Linked DNA regions of Bacillus pumilus. The protein of the gene in region 3 interacts with the protein of the main gene of each other region in a pairwise test. Links are inferred from orthologs where the notes say so. Each region holds a gene or a part of one and is shown on either strand. Other genes may lie near its edges. The genes, in order: GKC25_RS12035, mbl and tuf.

The links.
Region 1: the proteins of tuf (region 3) and GKC25_RS12035 interact in binary tests that used the Bacillus subtilis proteins (3 or more experiments, as listed by UniProt). The link is inferred for Bacillus pumilus from one-to-one orthologs.
Region 2: the proteins of tuf (region 3) and mbl interact in binary tests that used the Bacillus subtilis proteins (3 or more experiments, as listed by UniProt). The link is inferred for Bacillus pumilus from one-to-one orthologs.

What each region holds. Positions count from the first base shown.
Region 1 is NZ_CP046128.1:2,362,383-2,368,853, forward strand. Bases 1,682-4,492 are described here. They hold GKC25_RS12035 (rod shape-determining protein), read right to left. Parts: upstream 3,692-4,492; coding sequence 2,672-3,691; downstream 1,682-2,671. Other genes in these bases: mreD (rod shape-determining protein MreD), read right to left, coding at 1,682-1,748; mreC (rod shape-determining protein MreC), read right to left, coding at 1,745-2,644; radC (RadC family protein), read right to left, coding at 3,782-4,456. Outside these bases: septum site-determining protein MinD, read right to left, coding at 1-489; septum site-determining protein MinC, read right to left, coding at 492-1,175; more of mreD, read right to left, coding at 1,230-1,681; GKC25_RS12045 (Maf family protein), read right to left, coding at 4,505-5,074; GKC25_RS12050 (SPOR domain-containing protein), read right to left, coding at 5,252-6,271; GKC25_RS12055 (prepilin peptidase), read right to left, coding at 6,440-6,471.
Region 2 is NZ_CP046128.1:3,182,524-3,188,986, forward strand. What follows is about bases 1,709-4,511. They hold mbl (cell shape-determining protein Mbl), read right to left. Parts: upstream 3,710-4,511; coding sequence 2,708-3,709; downstream 1,709-2,707. Other genes in these bases: GKC25_RS16235 (flagellar hook-basal body protein), read right to left, coding at 1,709-1,713; GKC25_RS16240 (flagellar hook-basal body protein), read right to left, coding at 1,744-2,583; spoIIID (sporulation transcriptional regulator SpoIIID), read right to left, coding at 3,894-4,172; GKC25_RS16255 (MarR family winged helix-turn-helix transcriptional regulator), read left to right, coding at 4,511-4,511. Outside these bases: GKC25_RS16230 (tetratricopeptide repeat protein), read left to right, coding at 1-880; more of GKC25_RS16235, read right to left, coding at 895-1,708; more of GKC25_RS16255, read left to right, coding at 4,512-4,924; GKC25_RS16260 (MFS transporter), read left to right, coding at 4,940-6,127; GKC25_RS16265 (undecaprenyl-diphosphatase), read left to right, coding at 6,232-6,463. UniProt on the Bacillus subtilis protein: Forms membrane-associated dynamic filaments that are essential for cell shape determination. Acts by regulating cell wall synthesis and cell elongation, and thus cell shape.
Region 3 is NZ_CP046128.1:135,357-141,877, reverse strand. Bases 3,646-6,506 are described here. They hold tuf (elongation factor Tu), read right to left. Parts: upstream 5,741-6,506; coding sequence 4,550-5,740; downstream 3,646-4,549. Other genes in these bases: fusA (elongation factor G), read right to left, coding at 5,859-6,506; GKC25_RS00725 (alpha/beta fold hydrolase), read right to left, coding at 3,646-4,439. Outside these bases: rplV (50S ribosomal protein L22), read right to left, coding at 1-132; rpsS (30S ribosomal protein S19), read right to left, coding at 150-428; rplB (50S ribosomal protein L2), read right to left, coding at 486-1,319; rplW (50S ribosomal protein L23), read right to left, coding at 1,348-1,635; rplD (50S ribosomal protein L4), read right to left, coding at 1,635-2,258; rplC (50S ribosomal protein L3), read right to left, coding at 2,286-2,915; rpsJ (30S ribosomal protein S10), read right to left, coding at 2,953-3,261; more of GKC25_RS00725, read right to left, coding at 3,480-3,645; more of fusA, read right to left, coding at 6,507-6,521. UniProt on the Bacillus subtilis protein: GTP hydrolase that promotes the GTP-dependent binding of aminoacyl-tRNA to the A-site of ribosomes during protein biosynthesis.

The DNA.
Region 1 (6,471 bases), 2.2 Mb from region 3 along the record:
TTCTTGTTCTAACAAGCCGATGATACGGTCAGCATCTCTCACAGCTGAGATCTCAGGCGTCGTCACGACAATTGCCTTATCTGCACCTGATACAGCATTTTTAAAGCCTTGCTCAATTCCAGCAGGGCAATCAATGACGACATAATCAAAGTCTTGTTTCAATGATTGAATTAATTCTTTGATCTGCTCCGGCTCTACAGCCGTTTTATCGCTTGTTTGAGCAGCGGGTAAAAGATACAAAAGATCCTCGAAACGCTTATCTTTTACAAGCGCTTGGTGAATTTTACATCTTCCTTCTACTACATCGACTAGATCATAAATAATGCGGTTCTCAAGCCCCATCACGACATCTAGATTCCGAAGGCCAATATCGGTATCCACTAGACACACTTTTTTCCCTTGAATTGCTAGTGCTGTGCCTAAGTTTGCAGATGTTGTTGTTTTGCCAACGCCGCCTTTTCCTGAGGTAATCACAATAGCCTCGCCCAATTTCACATTCCTCCCTCAAGCCTTGTCAGATTAGGTCTTATATGAGCCAATTGCTGCAGGCGTTCAATGATCATGTTGCCATCTATATCTAAATAAGCACATTCCATTTCGTTTCCATCTTCTTTTTGATCTGGTGCACGGTTAAACACTTGTGCGATGCGAAGCTGTGTTGGAATCATACGAGATGCCGCAATGACAGCTTGTTTATTCCCATTACATCCAGCATGTGCCACGCCTTTTAAAGCGCCGAGCACAAAAATATTTCCCCCTGCACGAATCGTTCCGCCAGGATTGACATCTCCTATTAATAAGAGATCTCCTTCGACATACAGCACCTGTCCAGAGCGCACAATTTTGGCTACAGAGGTAATTTCGGCCTCTGCTTTTAATCGTCTCGCCTCTTCAGTTGACATGACGTCACTTTCAATGGAGTGAATGACGAGATGTTCATTTTCAGAGACCGCTTCAGTCAAACGCATTTCCTGATCCTCTGTTAAATACCGAAAACCAAGCTTAATATGCACATTAACCTTATGCCCTTCTCTACCATCTGTGTATTGCTCAAGTAAAAGAACCTCTCGCAAGCCAGAAAGAAGGTCATCAAACGAACAGTCATCATTTAACTGTAATGTTAATCCGTTTTTTGTACCTTTTATCGTCACATATTGCTGTTTTTGAGTTTTCAAGATGCTCACCTCAACAACATACTCATTTCGCCGTAATTGGACAAACTCCTGCTTTTATTCGTCGATCAGTCCTTGTTTCATATTGATGAAAAAGAGCCTAAGCGGCACAACAAGTATGAGAGACGCAGCAGTATTTAAAAGAATCGTTGGAATAAAGCGTTCGATGACATACGTATTAAACGGCATAATCCCTGATTGAATTGTCGCTTGAACGCCGTATACATAAAACTCCATCACGGAAACAGCAATAATCGACAGAAAGACGACCACTAGCATATTCGTTTGCAGAACTTTAAAGGCTTTCGCTAGCAAATAGCAGAGCGCTCCAAAGCCAAACATATGAACACCAAGTATGCCTGTATACGAAATATCATATAAAAGTCCAAAGATAAAACCGAAAATCACACCATATTTTTGATTCACAAAAGCAGTCATAAATACCAGTGCGAGTAAGATGAAATGAGGAGCTAAAATTTGATTGTCTGAAACAAATGGGAGCTTCACTAGATCGACAAAAATACTGTCAAATACGAAGATAAACAACATGACGAAAGCAAGAAGGACACGTCTCACGAGCCTTCCTCCTTCGTCAATTCAGATGCATCTGCCGTACTTGAGCTGCGATTCACCACAATCACGCGGTCTAAATTGTTGAGTTCGGCCGCTGGTTCTACATAAATAATTTTTGTCAGGCCGTAATGATCTGGTTCGATTTCACTCACCTTACCAATCGTCAAGCCTTGCGGGAATACGCCCCCTGCTCCAGATGTTTCAACAAGATCTCCTTTTTTGACATCTCCATCTGCATCAGATTTCAGAATATTCATTGTCAGCATTTTTTTCTTACTGTCATAACCGTTAATAATTCCGTTGAGTTCTTCTTTGCCCTTTTTCGCAAAAATTTTCGTTGAAATTCTATTATTTTGGTCCGTAGAGCTTAGCAACCTTACAGTTGAAGTAAAATTGTTGAGCTTATCACTTTCAATTTTCCCAATTAACGCACCACTCTCATTTGTGACCGCCATATCTTTGTCAACGCCTTGTTTTTTCCCTTTATCAATCATCACAAAGCTATCCCAAAGGGACGGGTTTCTCGCGATAACCGTTGATAGAATTGGCGTATAATCACGAATAGAGTTCACATATCCGAGCTGCTTGCGAAGCTTTTTGTTCTCATCTTCTAGCTCTTGAAGTTTCGCCTCATATTGAGTTTGTCCATCAAGTTTTTTTCGAAGACGCTCGTTTTCATCATATGTGTTCTTTAAATCTTGTACGTTCCCATAAATACCGGCAATAAATTGTGATGGTTTATGAAAGACACCTTGAAAAAAGCCTGTCGTATCCCCCACTAATTTTTCCGGCCATGAAGCACCTCTGCCGCTTTTCACTGAAAAACCAATCATGGCCACCAGTACGATGACACAGACAAGGAGCAACATTAATCTTTTATTCATAAAAAACTGCGGCATGTCTTACACCTCTTTATTTACGCCCGATTATCGATTATCTTTAGATTTTCCTTTGAACAAATGAATGTGCTCTAGTGCTTTTCCTGTACCGATTGCCACACAGTCAAGCGGGTCTTCAGCAATAATGACTGGCATCTTCGTTTCATCACTAATGACTTTGTCAAGATTACGCAGCAATGCACCGCCGCCTGTTAAAACGATTCCGCGGTCCATAATATCTGCTGCCAGCTCAGGCGGGGTTTTTTCAAGTGTCATTTTCACCGCATCGACAATTGTTTCCACCGTATCGCGAAGCGCTTTTGCAATCTCATCTGCCGTAATAGAGATCGTTTTTGGCAGACCTGTTAAAAGGTCACGGCCGCGAATATCCATCTCATCATGTACATCAGGCTGTGCAGAACCGATTTCCATTTTAATGGCTTCTGACGTACGATCACCGATCATCAGGTTATACGTTTTACGGATGTAGCTGCTGATCGCATCATCCATTTCATCTCCTGCCACGCGGATCGACTGTGAGGTCACAATGCCGCCAAGAGAAATAATAGCTACCTCTGTTGTACCGCCGCCAATGTCTACAACCATACTTCCTGTTGGCTCCCATACAGGCAGGTTAGCACCGATCGCCGCAGCAAATGGCTCTTCAATCGGGTATGCGTCACGTGCACCAGCTTGTCTTGTCGCATCAATGACTGCACGCTCTTCTACAGCTGTAATACCAGATGGTACACATACCATCACGTAAGGTTTACGAGCAAAAAGCCCTTTGCCTTTTAATGCTTGATTAATGTAATATTTCATCATTGTTGCTGTCGTCTCGTAATCTGCAATGACTCCGTCTTTCATCGGGCGTAGTGCCACAACATTACCAGGTGTACGGCCAATCATGTTTCTAGCGTCATTTCCGACCGCCACTATAGACTTCGTATCAGTTTCCAAAGCTACGACCGAAGGTTCTCTTACAACAATGCCTTTTCCTTTAATAAAAACAAGCGTATTCGCTGTTCCAAGATCTATTCCAAGGTCTTTTGTACCAATTCCAAACATATGTATGTATCTTCCTTTCTTAAACCAAAATTCCCTTTAGGGAAAAACTCATAAACTCTATTATATCGTAAAACATTGAAAAAAAAAGTGTTACAAATACCCTTTTTCCTTCAAACTCACAAATTTTTGATCACCTATGACAAGATGATCAAGCAGCTGTATTCCAATCAGCTTTCCACATTCAAAAAGTCGCTGTGTAACTTCAATATCTTCCCTGCTGGGCGTCGGATCTCCAGATGGATGGTTGTGCACACATATAAATGAAGCCGCCGAACGTTTAAAGGCCTCTTTGAAAATTTCACGCGGGTGAACGATCGATGAATTCAGGCTTCCAATAAACACGGTATGTTTATGAAGAACTTGATTTTTGGTATTGAGATAAAGACAAACGAAATTTTCCTGTGTCAAAAATCTCATATCTTCCATCACAAAGTTCGCTCCGTCTTCTGGTGTGCGGATCACATAGCGGTTATCCGTCGTTTGATGGTGTAATCTAGTGCCGAGTTCTAAAGCAGCTAAAAGAGAAATCGCCTTCGCCTTTCCAACTCCTCGGATCTTCGACATTTCTTCAATTGAGGCTTCTTTTACAGAGCGAAGACCGCCAAATGTTTGCAGAAGTCTTGCGGAAATTTGGAGAACTGATTCTTTTTTTGTGCCTGTTCTTAGAAGGATCGCAACAAGTTCATGATTTGACAAACTGCTGGGCCCGTATTTGATAAATCGTTCTCTCGGTTTTTCATCATGAGGGAAATGCTTTAGCAGCATAGGGAAATCGTTCAGGATGACCACTCCTTTTAGAATTCCTTCCTGTCTTCAAAAAGGGGTGATTCCAAAGGTTTCAAGCACTCTGACTGTTTTCGCAATAGGTAGACCAACAACGGAAAAATAATCACCATCTATTTTTTGAACAAACAGTGCGCCTTTCCCTTGAATGCCATAACTTCCCGCTTTATCAAGGGGCTCGCCCGTATTGATATAGCGATCTATTTCATTTTGAGTCAGCGTCCAAAATGTCACTTCTGTCTGTTCATAAAATGTTTCTTTTCTATTCTCTGACTGAACCGTGACACCCGTCAAGACTTGATGTGTCTTTCCTGATAATAATTGAAGCATGAAAGCCGCTTCTTTCTTATCTTTTGGTTTCCCAAGACATTTGCCGTCAATTGCAACAATTGTATCTGCACCAATGATCACAGCTTTAGGATTTAATCTTTGAATATCATTTGCTTTTTGTTCTGCCAACCATTGGACGTTCTCAGCAGGAGAAAGGTTTCGATTTATTTCTTCTTTTAAATGACTTGCTTGAATATCATAAGAAAACCCTGCTAGATCAAGCAATTCTTTTCTTCTAGGTGATTGAGATGCGAGAATCAATTGGTTCATGTTTGTTCATCCTTTCAGGGTTTAGCCTAAGAAGTAAGATACCCATTCATCCTAGCAAATGTACATCTTACCGACAATCTACGAAAATTCATTTTTTATGTACCTTCATCATTATGTTGGATGTAAAAGAAAAAAACTAGTCATTTTTTGACTAGTTTCGTTTCTAAAAAAATGATTTTACGTATTTAATTGATCAAGCAGTGCCTGCTGAGATTTCCAGCCGTTTTCAGCAGTTGGGTCATTTAATAGCTGCACAGCTTTTAGCAAACTGCTTTTAGCCGATGCGTCCGCTGTTTTGGCACTTTCAAGCTCAGAAATCAGCTGCGTGACTTCCTTTTGATCCACTTCATCGCCGGCAATCACTTTAGAGGATAATACAGATGCCTTTTCTATTAAACTAGTCAGCTCATCCGGTACTTGAAATGAGAGTTCCTTTCCTCCCCACGCCTCAAAGTGCTGATCGATCAGCTTCTTCCCTACAGCGCTTGTCATTCCCTGCTCTGTCGCAAGCCCAGCAATGACATAATATCCATCATCCATTGAGACCTTTTTCCCCGCATATCCTGCATCTTTTAAGTTTCCAACTAAGTCATCTGCTCCTTTTTCAGAGGAAAATTTCCCAGCCTGTACAACAAAGGTTGACAAACTGCCAGAGGCACTTTTTTCATCGTTGTTCTCTTTTGATTCATCCGTAGTATCTCCTTTCGGCGCATCCCCGCCGGCTTTCATCGATGATTGATTTCCAGATCCAGATGCTGAGACACTGATATCTCCACCTGATGGACTTGGTGTACCATCTTGACTTAAACTAAGCGCAAACACCCCAAGGCCTGTCCCAAGCACCACCGCAAACACAATCGTTGTCATCACTCTCTTGAAGGGGCCGCGGTTTTTACCAAACTTCTGATCAAAGGAGCCTTTTTTCTTTTGATAAGGCGTGACGACCTTTGGATCAGAATGATAAATATGATCAGCTGCATCATCCCACTGGAAATCTTCTTCTTGCGGTTTAGACGAATCTTCCTGAGAAGCCGCTGTCTCCTGTTCCGACTGCCTCTTTTCCTCCCAATTCGAAAACGTCACTTGATCTTCCTGCTGTTTTGGCGGCTGATGATCATCTTCATGCAGCATTTCTTCCTTGCCATTAATATTGACCTTGAGCCCTTGTTTTTTTGCCTGCCTCTTTTTCACTGTCATTCCCCGCTTTCTGACATGTTTGTAAGAAAGACCTTTCTGTCCAATGAATCAGCGCGAATTTAACCCGTCCTTCTTTCTGTTTCACACTTTAACATAGCAGTAAAAAAAAAGAACAAGACTTTTGTCGGCAGGGCAAAAAAGTGTTCGCCAATTTTTTCATCCCTTCGACTAGTCAAATAGAAACAAGACATGAGCCTCAA
Region 2 (6,463 bases), 3.0 Mb from region 3 along the record:
TCAGCTCTGGATGAATCAGACAGAGGACCTAGAAAAAATCAAACATGAACTAATGCAGCACAAAGATGATATGAACGAAGAACTGGCCTATTACTTTTACTTCTTTCTAGGGCTCTACGAAGCTTTAAACAGCGATCAAAATGATGCGATCTACTATCTCGAAAAGGCGGAAGAACGCCTGTCATTCCTTAACGATGAGCTGGAGGAAGCAGAGTTCCATTTCCGTACAAGTGGTGTTTATTATAACAACCGCTATTCGTTGTTATCAATTCGTCATATTCAAAAGGCCATGGATATCTTTGCAAAGCATGGGGATGATCATAGCCTCTATCGTTGTAAAATTGTGCTCGGCCTTAATTATAGCGATCAAAAAAAATATGAGGAAGCAGAAGCTATTTTTATTGAGATCATCGAATACGTGAACATCATTGATGATCAAGAATTGCTCGGTATCGTTTATTATGACGCTGGCTTTATTCAGTCGAGACAAAATCGTCACAAGAAAGCGCTGGAATACTTTAAAAAAGCACTTCGTCTCCCAGCATACCGGAAGGCAGCACACTCCTATGTATCGTGCCTCTACGAAACGGTGCGTTCCTGTTATAAAGAAAATTTAACCGATGAAGGAATGAAGTATATTCAAAAAGGATTAAAAGAGGCCGTTGCTTCTCAGTTTGATATTTTAAGAATCAAGTTCCAAATCTTATTTCTTCTCTACAGCCAAACGCCAAAGGCAGATGAGCAGATCGCAAGGCTCGTCACATGTCTTGAACGAAAAGAAGCTTGGATTGATCTTGAGGATCTGCTTGCCGATGTCTCAGATTTTTATAAAAAAAAGGGCGACTTTGAGCGAGCCGCCTTTTTTATCATGAGAGGCTGATGTCAGCCTGCTCATTATCGAATTGTATTCACTAATCCCAGCATCTGATCACCCATTGTAATCGTTCTTGAGTTCATCTGATAGGAGCGCTGTGTTGTCATGAGATCTGTTAATTCTTTAGACATGTCCACATTCGACGTTTCAAGTGCACCTTGCTGAAGCTGAATCGCTTGGCGGTTTGCTCCATTTAGTGCCGTTAATGCGCCTTGATAAGTACCGTCAACTGAGAACAAATTATCTCCTTCAGAGACGAGTGCTGAAGAGTTATTGACTTGTACAACACCTAGATTCACCTGCTGATTCGGTTGATTATCTCTTGAAATAGCCGTAAGACGTCCATTTTTATCAATTGAAATATCACGGAAATTCGCATTTAAGACGATTTCATTTCCGTTTTCATCAAGAATCGGATAGCCTTCGCTAGTGACAAGCTGCACTTGGTTACGATTATTGCCTGGCTGTAAGTAAAGAGAACCATCTCTTGTATAACGGATATTACCGCCGGCGTTGACCTGCATATACTGAGATGGCGCTCCAAATGCAACATCAAGATCACGTCCTGTTTCTTTAATAGAACCTTGCATCGAGTTAATGGACGCATTGACCATAGTACCCGTTCCAAGCCTTAGCCCATCAGGTGTCAGACGACTGTTTGCCACCTGCTCATTTTTTTCATCTACCTGATTGAACTGTTGTCTGATCAGCTCTGAGAAGCGGGTATTTTTCGCGCGGTACCCTGTTGTTTCACTGTTCGCAATGTTATTGCTGATCATATCAAGCTGCTTTTGCACTTCGTTCATCGATACAGCTGCATTGATCATCGTTCTAAGCATGAGAATCCTCCTTTCTTTTTCATTCCTTGATTAGTACACTCTGCCAATTTCATTTACTGCTTTTTCTAAGCTTTTATCATACGCCTGAACCACTTTTTGGTTTGTTTCAAATGCTCGATAGGCAGTTGTCATTTCTGTATATGATTTCGTCACATCCACGTTCGACAGCTCCGATACACCTTGACTTAACGTATATGACATTTGACCATTATTGACTGCACTTGGCAGTGGCTGGTTATCAGCTGTACGGTATAAATCATTTCCTTCTCTCGCTAAGTTCCTTGTATCCATCGCAACACGTACATCGATTTGTCCGAGATTTTGTCCATTTTCACTCACAGTTCCATCTGCATTCACTTTGAAATTCTCACTCTGAACCGTAATCGGCTGACCTGTCACGGAAAGAAGGGCACGGCCACCAATGGTCAACTGATTTTGTGCATTCAATGTAATGGAGCTGCTTTTCGTATAACGAACGCCTTCTGGTGTATTAACCGCATAAAAGAGCGCTGATTTCTGATTGGTCTCCGGGTTGATCGGCACATTATTTTCGACTAGTGCGACATCCGTTGTTTGATCTGTTGTTTTTAAAGTTCCCTGTGTAAATTGAGGGATCAGTTCCTGCATATATGTCCCCGTATTAATGCCGCCAATCGGCGTTTGCTGCGGAACACTAAAACCTTTGCCTGAGGATGTTTGGAAACGTCCTGATTCCATTCGGCTTAGCAGCATTTCCGGAAATGCCCGCATGGTCCCCTCATCCGCTTTATAACCTGGCGTATTCGCATTTGCGATATTATTTGAAAGCATTTCTGTCCGCCGCTCTTGAGCGATCATGGCAGATGTTGCGGTGTATAGTCCTTTTAACACGTGCTCACCTCATTAAAATTCTTTCACATGACCTAAACACAATCTTCTATGAAATATATCGGCATATTTGCAGGGTTCTTTAATAAAAATCCCCCATTCTTTCGAAAAAGAATGAGGGACATCATTAGCTGAGTTTACGCTTTGGCAGCTTGTCCATATTATCAAGCATGACGCCAGTACCAACAGCTACACAATCCATTGGATTCTCGGCAACGAAAACTGGTACTTTCAGCTCTTCTGCAAGCAATTGATCAAGCCCGTTTAGAAGAGCTCCGCCACCTGTAATAATGACGCCGCGATCAATAATATCAGCTGATAATTCAGGCGGTGTTCTCTCAAGAACTTGCTTCGCAGCCTGAACAATCGCAGATACAGATTCACGCAATGCTTCTTCTACTTCTTTGCTTGTGACGGTAATCGTTCTTGGTAATCCTGTCACCATGTCTCGTCCACGAATTGAAATCTCTTCGTGACGTGCGTCTGGGAATACCGTTGCAACTTGGATCTTAATATCCTCAGCCGTGCGCTCACCGATCAACAGCTTGTACTCTTTTTTAATGTAGTTGAGAATTTCCAGATCAAATTTGTCTCCAGCCATTTTAATAGAAGAGGCGGTTACAATGTCACCCATTGAGATGACAGCGATATCTGTCGTTCCGCCTCCAATATCTACGACCATGTTTCCACTCGGCTGAAAAATATCCATACCAGCACCGATAGCTGCTACTTTTGGCTCTTCTTCAAGAAATACATGCTTACCACCGCTTTTTTCAGCAGCTTCTTTGATCGCCTTCTGCTCAACAGATGTAATGTTTGTCGGGCAGCAGATGAGCATACGCGGCTTAGAGAACAGCCCTTTCACATTTAATGAGTTAATAAAATGCTTGAGCATCGCTTCAGTTACTTCAAAATCAGCGATTACGCCATCTTTTAATGGACGAATCGCAACAATATTCCCAGGCGTACGTCCAACCATACGTCTAGCCTCTTCTCCAACAGCCAAAACTTTCCCGCTGTTTTTGTCAAGAGCTACAACAGATGGTTCATTTAACACAATTCCTTTTCCTTTGACATGAATCAGTACATTGGCAGTACCAAGATCAATTCCAATATCCCTAGCAAACATCTATATATATCCTCCTTGAAAATCTGTTTCCATAGCAAATACCACATTCTGCCCTAATTATATATTCTATCATAATTTGCAGAAAAAAAGATATTTCTTTACAAAAGTCTTTACAAAATTTGTGGTTAGAAACTACCGATAAGAGGAAGATATATATGTCATGTTTATGAACAAAGAACTAAGCTTACTGTTTCACAGGCTCGCCTTCTAAAATTTCTTCTTTTTTATACTTTAATTTAGTGGCTTCTCCTCCTCGCAAGTGGCGGATTGATTTATGATAATCCAGTATCTCCTTCACTTCATTAGCCAGATCTGGATTAATTTCTGGCAGTCTTTCTGTTAGATCCTTGTGTACAGTACTTTTAGAGACTCCAAATTCTTTCGCAATTACACGAACGGTTTTCTTTGTCTCCACGATATACTTTCCTATCTTGATTGTTCGCTCTTTGATGTAATCGTGCACACCACTCGACCTCCCTAAAATGGATGTGAGAAGTGTGAAATGAGATCCGTATAAATATTATCCATTTTCAGCAGCGCTTGTTCGTCTTAATTTCTCATCCATTAGGTAGTAAATGCCAAACACGATCCCTCACCTCAAACACTCTCTTTGTCAGGTTTGTAACAGTGTATTAGCATTGCATAGGGAATATGCTAAAAATGAAGATGGGACAAGGGATTTATCAGAAAATGCAATCATTTCGAGTGGCGAAAATTTTTACTTTACAAGGATGGGTCAAGCACGTAAAATAGAAAAGGTGATTTTATTTACCTAGCTAAATATTTAATAAAGGTGAGCATATGGATACGTTAAATAGAGAGTGTTTACATCAAATACATCAAGGCGCACGACTGATGTCTAAAAAGGCGAACGAAGCGCTTGCTGCTTATGACTTGTACATGTCCCAATGGACTGTACTTTTTTGTTTGGATACATTCGGCCCGAAAACCCAAAAAGACATTTGGACATATTTGAACGTCGAAGCCCCAACCATTACCCGAACCGTCACCCGTCTAGAAGCAAATGGCTGGGTGAAACGTGTACAAGGAAAAGATAAACGTGAAAATCTGATCGTGATGACAGATGATGCTAAGGCCCGATTTGAAGAAATCAAACGCACGATGGAACAATTTGAAGAAGAATGTCTATCAGATTTCACCTACGAAGAAAAACAACTCCTCCATACACTTTTACACAAATTATCAACTGAATAGGAAGTGACATACATCATGAACGAACGCATTTGGACGAGAGACTTTATCATGATTGTCCTGGTGAATTTATTTACGTTCACCTCTTTTTATGCCCTTTTGACATTGCTGCCCATTTACACAATGGATGAACTAAATGGAACAGAATCACAGGGCGGCCTCCTTGTGACGGTCTTCTTATTGTCTGCTATTGTGACAAGACCGTTTTCTGAAGCCATTATTGAGAAATTCGGCAAAAAACGGATGGCGATTTTCTCATCAACGGCATTTGCCTTACTCACTTATTTATACATTCCGATTGATCAATTCCATACGCTTCTCATGCTGCGTTTCATGCAGGGAATCTTTTTTAGCATTTTGACGACAGTAGCCAGTGCCATTGCGGCGGATATGATCCCGAAACATAAACGCGGGGAAGGACTCGGCTACTTTGTCATGTCGATGAACCTTGCTGTTGTCATCGGTCCATTTATCGCACTGAATCAAGTAGGAAAAGTAGGATTCCATTCTTTATTCCTTCTCTTTTCCATTATCGTTACCATCGGGGCTGCTTTTACGATGCTGATTAGACAGCCGGAGCCTGAAAACGGGGGAAGCGTCGTCTTCCGATTTACTTTTTCTCACCTGTTTGAAAAAGGCGCATTAAAAACAGCGGCAGTCGGCATCATTATTTCCTTCTGTTATTCGCCGATCATTTCATTTATTTCAGTCTATGCCAATTCCCTTCACTTGATGGGTGCAAGCAGTTATTTCTTTATTGTGTTTGCGGCAGCGATGCTTGGATCACGTCCATTTACAGGCAGACTTTTTGACCGAGTAGGACCTCACATTGTGATCTATCCTTCCATTGCTCTTTTTGCGATTGGTTTATGGATGCTGACAGCTACACATTCAGCGACAATGCTTCTTCTATCAGGTGCTGTCATTGGTCTTGGATATGGATCTCTAGTGCCATGTTTACAAACACTTGCCATTCAGCACTCACCAGCTCACCGTACAGGCTACGCGACGGCTACTTTCTTTACCCTATATGATACGGGTATTGCTGCTGGCTCATTTGTATTTGGTCTTCTTGTCAGCTTCACAGACTTTTCAAATGTATATCTCATTGCAGGTATTGTTGTCTTGCTAAGTATGATTGTTTTTTATTGGAGCGAACGAAAGCCACAAGAAGCAAAAGCACAGAAGGTCTCCCTATCAGAATAGGATACTATTTTAAACTTCATCGGAAACATGCTAAAATATAGGATATTTCAAATAGACGATTATTTGAAAAATAGTTGGCATTAAGCGAAGGTATAGGTGATGTTTTGAATTACGAATTGTTTAAAGTCATACACGGGATGGCTCATCATTCTGAGTTTTTAGATCAAGCCATGATTTTCATTACGAAAAAGGCCATTCTTGTGTATGCCCTTGTCTTATTGATTTGCTGGTTTTTAGGTAATCACAAATTTAAGAAGCATGTCTTCTTTTCCGGTGTAACGGGCATCGCGGCACTCATCGTCAATTTTGCGATTACACTGTTTCATTATGAAGAGC
Region 3 (6,521 bases):
TGAAGCAGCCTTAGGTGTAAGGTTTAAGATAGAAACTGCTTCTCCTACTTGCTTACCTCGGATCAGGTCCATTACTAGACGTGCTTTACGAGGAGCAATACGGACTGTTCTTGCGACAGCTTTAGCTTGCATTTAAAAGCCTCCTCTCATTAGCGTCTTGTTTTTTTATCGTCACTAGCATGACCTTTGTAAGTACGGCTTGGTGCGAATTCGCCCAATTTGTGACCTACCATATCTTCAGAAATGAAAACAGGTACATGTTTGCGTCCGTCATAGACAGCGATTGTGTGACCGATGAATTGTGGGAAAATTGTAGAACGACGAGACCAAGTTTTTACGACTTGCTTTTTGTCAGTTTCATTCAATTTCTCGACTTTAGCCATCAAATGATCATCAACAAATGGTCCTTTTTTTAAGCTGCGAGCCATTGTGGAACCTCCCTTCGTGATTGAACTACGGTCCTAAATGAACCGTAGACAACCCCGTTACTTGTTTTTACGACGACGTACAATGAATTTATCAGACTTGTTGGTTTTCTTACGAGTCTTGAATCCAAGAGTCGGTTTACCCCATGGAGACATTGGTGATTTACGTCCGATTGGAGCGCGTCCTTCACCACCACCGTGTGGGTGATCGTTAGGGTTCATTACAGAACCACGAACTGTTGGGCGTACGCCTTTCCAGCGAGAACGTCCAGCTTTACCGATGTTAATTAATTCGTGTTGCTCGTTTCCAACTTGACCGATAGTCGCACGGCAAGCAGAAAGAATCATGCGAACTTCTCCTGAGTTCAAACGTACAAGAACGTATTTACCTTCTTTACCAAGAACTTGAGCAGAAGTACCAGCAGAACGAACTAATTGTCCACCTTTACCTGGTTTTAATTCAATGTTATGCACAACTGTACCAACTGGGATGTTGATAAGTGGAAGAGCATTACCTGGTTTGATGTCAGCTTCTGGTCCAGAAGTAACTTCAGTACCAACTTGGATTCCTTTCGGAGCAAGAATGTAACGTTTCTCACCATCTGCATAGTTTACAAGAGCGATGTTCGCTGAACGGTTTGGATCATACTCGATTGTAGCAACGCGTCCAGGTATACCGTCTTTATCACGCTTAAAGTCGATGATACGGTATTGACGTTTATGACCGCCACCTTGATGACGAACAGTCAATCTACCTTGGTTGTTACGTCCGCCTTTTCTGTGAAGCGGTGCAAGCAACGATTTTTCTGGTTTGTCAGTCGTGATTTCAGCAAAATCTGAAGTAGTCATGCCACGACGACCATTACTGGTTGGTTTATACTTTTTAATCGCCATTTTGAATTTCCCTCCTTCTTTTTAAGATTTACGCTTCAAAAATTTCGATTTCTTTGCTGTCAGCAGTTAATTTCACGATCGCTTTTCTGCGACGGCTAGTCATACCAGTGTAGCGTCCAACGCGTTTAGATTTTCCTTTGTAGTTTTGAACGTTGACTTTCTCAACTTTCACTCCAAAGATTTCTTCAACAGCGTCTTTCACTTCTGTTTTGTTAGCTCTGACATCAACTTCGAACGTGTACTTCTTCTCTGTCATTAGATCAGCAGAACGTTCAGTAATGATAGGGCGCTTTAGAACATCACGAGGATCTTTCATTATGCAAGTCCCTCCTCTACTTTTTCAACCGCTGCTTTAGTGATCAGAAGTTTGTCGTGGTTGACAACGTCAAGAACGTTGATACCGTTAGCTTCAACAACTGTTACTCCAGGGATGTTACGAGCAGATAAAGCAACTGTTTCGTTTGCATCCGCAGTGACGATCAACGCTTTCTTCTCAACAGATAATCCTTTAAGGATGCCTGCGAATTCTTTCGTTTTCACTGCATCAAGAGTCAAATCTTCAAGAACGATGATGTTGTTGTCGATTACTTTAGAAGACAATACTGACTTGATAGCCAAGCGGCGAACTTTTTTAGGTAATTTATATGAATAACTGCGTGGTGTTGGACCGAATACGATACCGCCTCCGCGCCATTGTGGTGAACGAATAGAACCTTGACGAGCACGACCTGTACCCTTCTGTCTCCAAGGCTTACGACCTCCGCCACGTACTTCAGAACGAGTTTTTACTTTATGAGTTCCTTGACGTAAGGAAGCTCTTTGCATAAGAATAGCATCGAATACTACGCTTTCGTTTGGCTCGATTCCAAACACAGAAGCGTTTAATTCGATTTCACCGTTAGTAGAACCGTTTTGGTTAAATAATGCTACTTTTGGCATGACTTGTTTCCTCCTTTCCTAAGAGAGTTATTTAGATTTAACTGCACTCTTTACAGTTACTAGAGATTTTTTAGCTCCTGGTACATTTCCTTTGATCAATAGAAGATTGCGTTCTGCATCAACTTTAACGATCTCAAGGTTTTGGACAGTGATTTGCTCTCCGCCCATACGACCTGGAAGAAGTTTACCTTTGAATACTCGGTTTGGATCAACAGGTCCCATTGAACCAGGACGACGGTGGTAACGTGAACCGTGAGTCATTGGTCCGCGTGATTGTCCGTGGCGCTTGATAGCCCCTTGGAATCCTTTACCTTTTGATGTTCCTGTTACATCTACGATATCTCCATTTGCGAAAATATCAACTTTGACTTCCTGACCAACTTCATACGCATCTAACTCCGCACCGCGTAATTCTTTTACGAAGCGCTTAGGAGCAGTTTCCGCTTTAGCAACGTGGCCCTTCTCTGGTTTGTTAGAAAGCTTTTCACGTTTGTCGTCAAAACCGATTTGGATTGCTTCATAGCCATCCGTGTCAGTAGTCTTCTTTTGAAGAACAACGTTAGCAGCAGCCTCAACAACAGTTACAGGGATAAGATCACCGTTTTCTGCGAATACTTGCGTCATACCAATTTTTCTACCTAAGATTCCTTTGGTCATTAGTCACACCTCCTATAATATGTGTTTTCTATTTGAATTAAAGTTTGATTTCGATATCTACACCAGATGGTAAATCTAAACGCATAAGTGCATCAACTGTTTGTGGAGTTGGATTCACGATGTCGATTAGACGTTTGTGAGTACGCATCTCAAATTGCTCACGAGAATCTTTGTACTTATGCACCGCACGAAGGATTGTGTAAACTGATTTTTCAGTTGGAAGCGGGATTGGACCAGATACACTAGCACCAGAACGCTTAGCCGTTTCAACAATCTTCTCAGCAGATTGATCAAGAATTCTATGATCATATGCTTTTAAACGAATACGAATTTTTTGTTTTGCCATTATTTTCCCTCCTTTTCGCCTACTTACGTTAGACAGTTCTCCGTGAGAAAAACCTGATCACCTTGCCATGGCAAAGCGGCCGGGTGTGTCAGCAACCTCTCACTTCATCGCAGTCAAAGACCAACATGCACTATTGTACCAAATTGGCCTGCGTGTTGCAATAATAAATCGGATAAATTTATGATTTGCACACTTTTCATATTATACAGGGGTTCAGCCTATAAATCAAGCTTTCCCTGAAGATGATGTACAGCAGTCTTTTTTATGGTACGGATAAATTCTTCTGGTTCTTCTAGATGCGGGGAATGTGCAGATTCTTTAAAGGTGAACCATTCTTTGATTGGTGCTGTTAATTGATCAACATATGGTTTTGATACAGCAGCTGGTGTAATCATGTCATATGCGCCAATGATAAAGTAGCAAGGTATTAATATAGTAGAAACTCGGTATTCAATGCTCTCATTCATCAATTCATCCCATAGCATGTCCTGACTAAACTTCTGTCCTTTAAGGAACTTCCACTTATCTTTCAGCTGATATTCCTTACTAAAAAGAAATCCGCGCAGCATTTGAATAAGCGGCCTCCACCTATGTGTGAGACCTACGCTTCCGACCTCTTTATAGAGAGAGAACAGAGCATGAGCTGATATTCGTTTCCACGGAGGAGGCGTCAGTAATCGCAGGCACCAAGTAAACATCCGATTCCGATGGTATTTCTCCAAAAGGAGCTCGTACGACACAATATCTTCTTTTAATACATCTACTACCTGACTAATTCCATAATAAGCATGATATAGATCTGGACGCTTATGTACTGCTTGTATGGCGATTAATGATCCCCATGAATATCCTGCGATGTACAATTTTGATTGACCTAGATATGAAAGGACTTTCTCTGTCAGTTCAATCGTATCTTCAATAAATTGCTGAATGGTCATGGAAGTATCGGGAAGATTCTTTTGATAGGAAAGTCCTGCACCTCGCTGATCCCAATGAACTACTGTAAAATCTTGATTAAGTTCCTCATGAAACGAGTCGATATAGCTGATTTGAGCGGAGCCGGGCCCACCGTGTAAAAATAAAAGAACAGGCTTCGCTTCATTTGTGTGATCTTCTTTGATCATAATCCATTGGTCAACCCCGCCGATTAACCATTTCTTCAAATATATCTTCGTCATTCCAGTGATCCTCTCGGTTCCAATTAGATTCTATAGCTTATAGTAGCCGTTCTGATCTGGAAAAGCAAAAAAAGAGACCCTTTTGCAAGGAGTCTCTTTTATATGTTTTATTACTTAATGATAGTTGAAACGACGCCAGAACCTACAGTACGTCCACCCTCACGGATAGAGAAACGAGTTCCTTCTTCGATAGCGATAGTAGAGATAAGTTCAACTTCCATCTCAGTGTTATCGCCAGGCATTACCATTTCAGTACCTTCTGGAAGATGTACGATACCAGTTACGTCAGTTGTACGGAAGTAGAACTGCGGACGGTAGTTAGCGAAGAATGGAGTATGACGTCCACCCTCTTCTTTAGAAAGTACATAAACTTCAGCTTTGAAACGGCTATGTGGAGTGATTGTACCTGGTTTAGCAAGTACTTGACCACGTTGGATATCTTCACGAGATACACCACGAAGTAGTGCACCGATGTTGTCACCAGCTTCAGCATAGTCAAGAAGCTTACGGAACATTTCAACACCTGTAACAGTTGTTTTACCGTTTTCTTCTTGAAGACCGATGATTTCAACTTCGTCACCGACTTTAACTTGTCCACGCTCAACACGACCAGTAGCAACTGTTCCACGACCAGTGATTGAGAATACGTCCTCAACTGGCATCATGAATGGCTTCTCAGTGTCACGCTCTGGAGTTGGGATGTACTCATCAACTGCATCCATAAGTTCAAAGATTTTTGCTTCGTAATCAGCATCACCTTCAAGAGCTTTAAGAGCAGAACCTTTGATAACAGGTACATCGTCACCAGGGAAGTCATAGTCAGAAAGAAGGTCACGAACTTCCATTTCAACAAGTTCAAGTAACTCTTCATCGTCAACCATGTCACATTTGTTAAGGAATACTACGATGTATGGTACACCTACGTTACGAGAAAGTAGGATGTGCTCACGTGTTTGTGGCATTGGACCATCAGCAGCAGATACTACTAAGATCGCGCCGTCCATTTGAGCAGCACCAGTGATCATGTTTTTAACATAGTCAGCGTGTCCTGGGCAGTCTACGTGTGCATAGTGACGAGTTTCAGTTTCATACTCAACGTGTGCTGTTGAGATTGTGATTCCACGCTCGCGCTCTTCTGGAGCACCATCGATTTGGTCATAAGCCATAGCCGTACCTTTACCAGATTTCTTATGAAGAACTGTTGAGATAGCAGCAGTTAGAGTTGTTTTACCATGGTCAACGTGTCCAATTGTACCAATGTTAGCATGCGATTTGGAACGGTCGAATTTTTCTTTAGCCATTCTAAAAATCCTCCTTAAAGGTTCATTGTATTTGGTATAGAGTGATAGAAAGTGAAGAGTTACCTCTCACTTTCTGATCTTCAATAGTAGTTATACTTTAGTTTAAAGGCAAAATCAATTATTCACCTTTATTTTTTTTGATGATTTCTTCACTGATGCTCTTAGGCACTTCTTCGTAGTGATCCATGTGCATAGTGAAAGTACCGCGTCCTTGTGTATTAGAACGGAGTGCAGTTGCATATCCGAACATTTCAGAAAGTGGAACCATTGCGCGAACAACTTGAGCGTTACCGCGAGCTTCCATACCTTCTACACGTCCACGACGAGATGTGATATCACCCATGATGTCTCCCATGTATTCTTCAGGGATAACGACTTCCACTTTCATCATTGGCTCAAGTAGAACTGGGTTACATTTGCTGACAGCATTTTTCAATGCCATAGATGCAGCAATTTTAAACGCCATTTCGTTAGAGTCAACATCGTGGTAAGATCCATCAAATAATTTTGCTTTGATGTCGATTAATGGGAATCCAGCTAATACACCATTTTCAAGTGAATCTTCAAGACCTGCTTGAATAGCTGGAATGTATTCACGAGGAACAACCCCACCGACGATTGCATTTTGGAATTCGAAGCCTGCGCCTTCTTCGTTTGGTTCGAATTCGATCCAAACGTGTCCGAACTGACCGCGTCCACCAGACTGACGTACGAATTTACCTTCAACTTTTGCACCAGAACGGAATGTTTCACGGTACGCAACTTGAGGAGCTCCTACGTT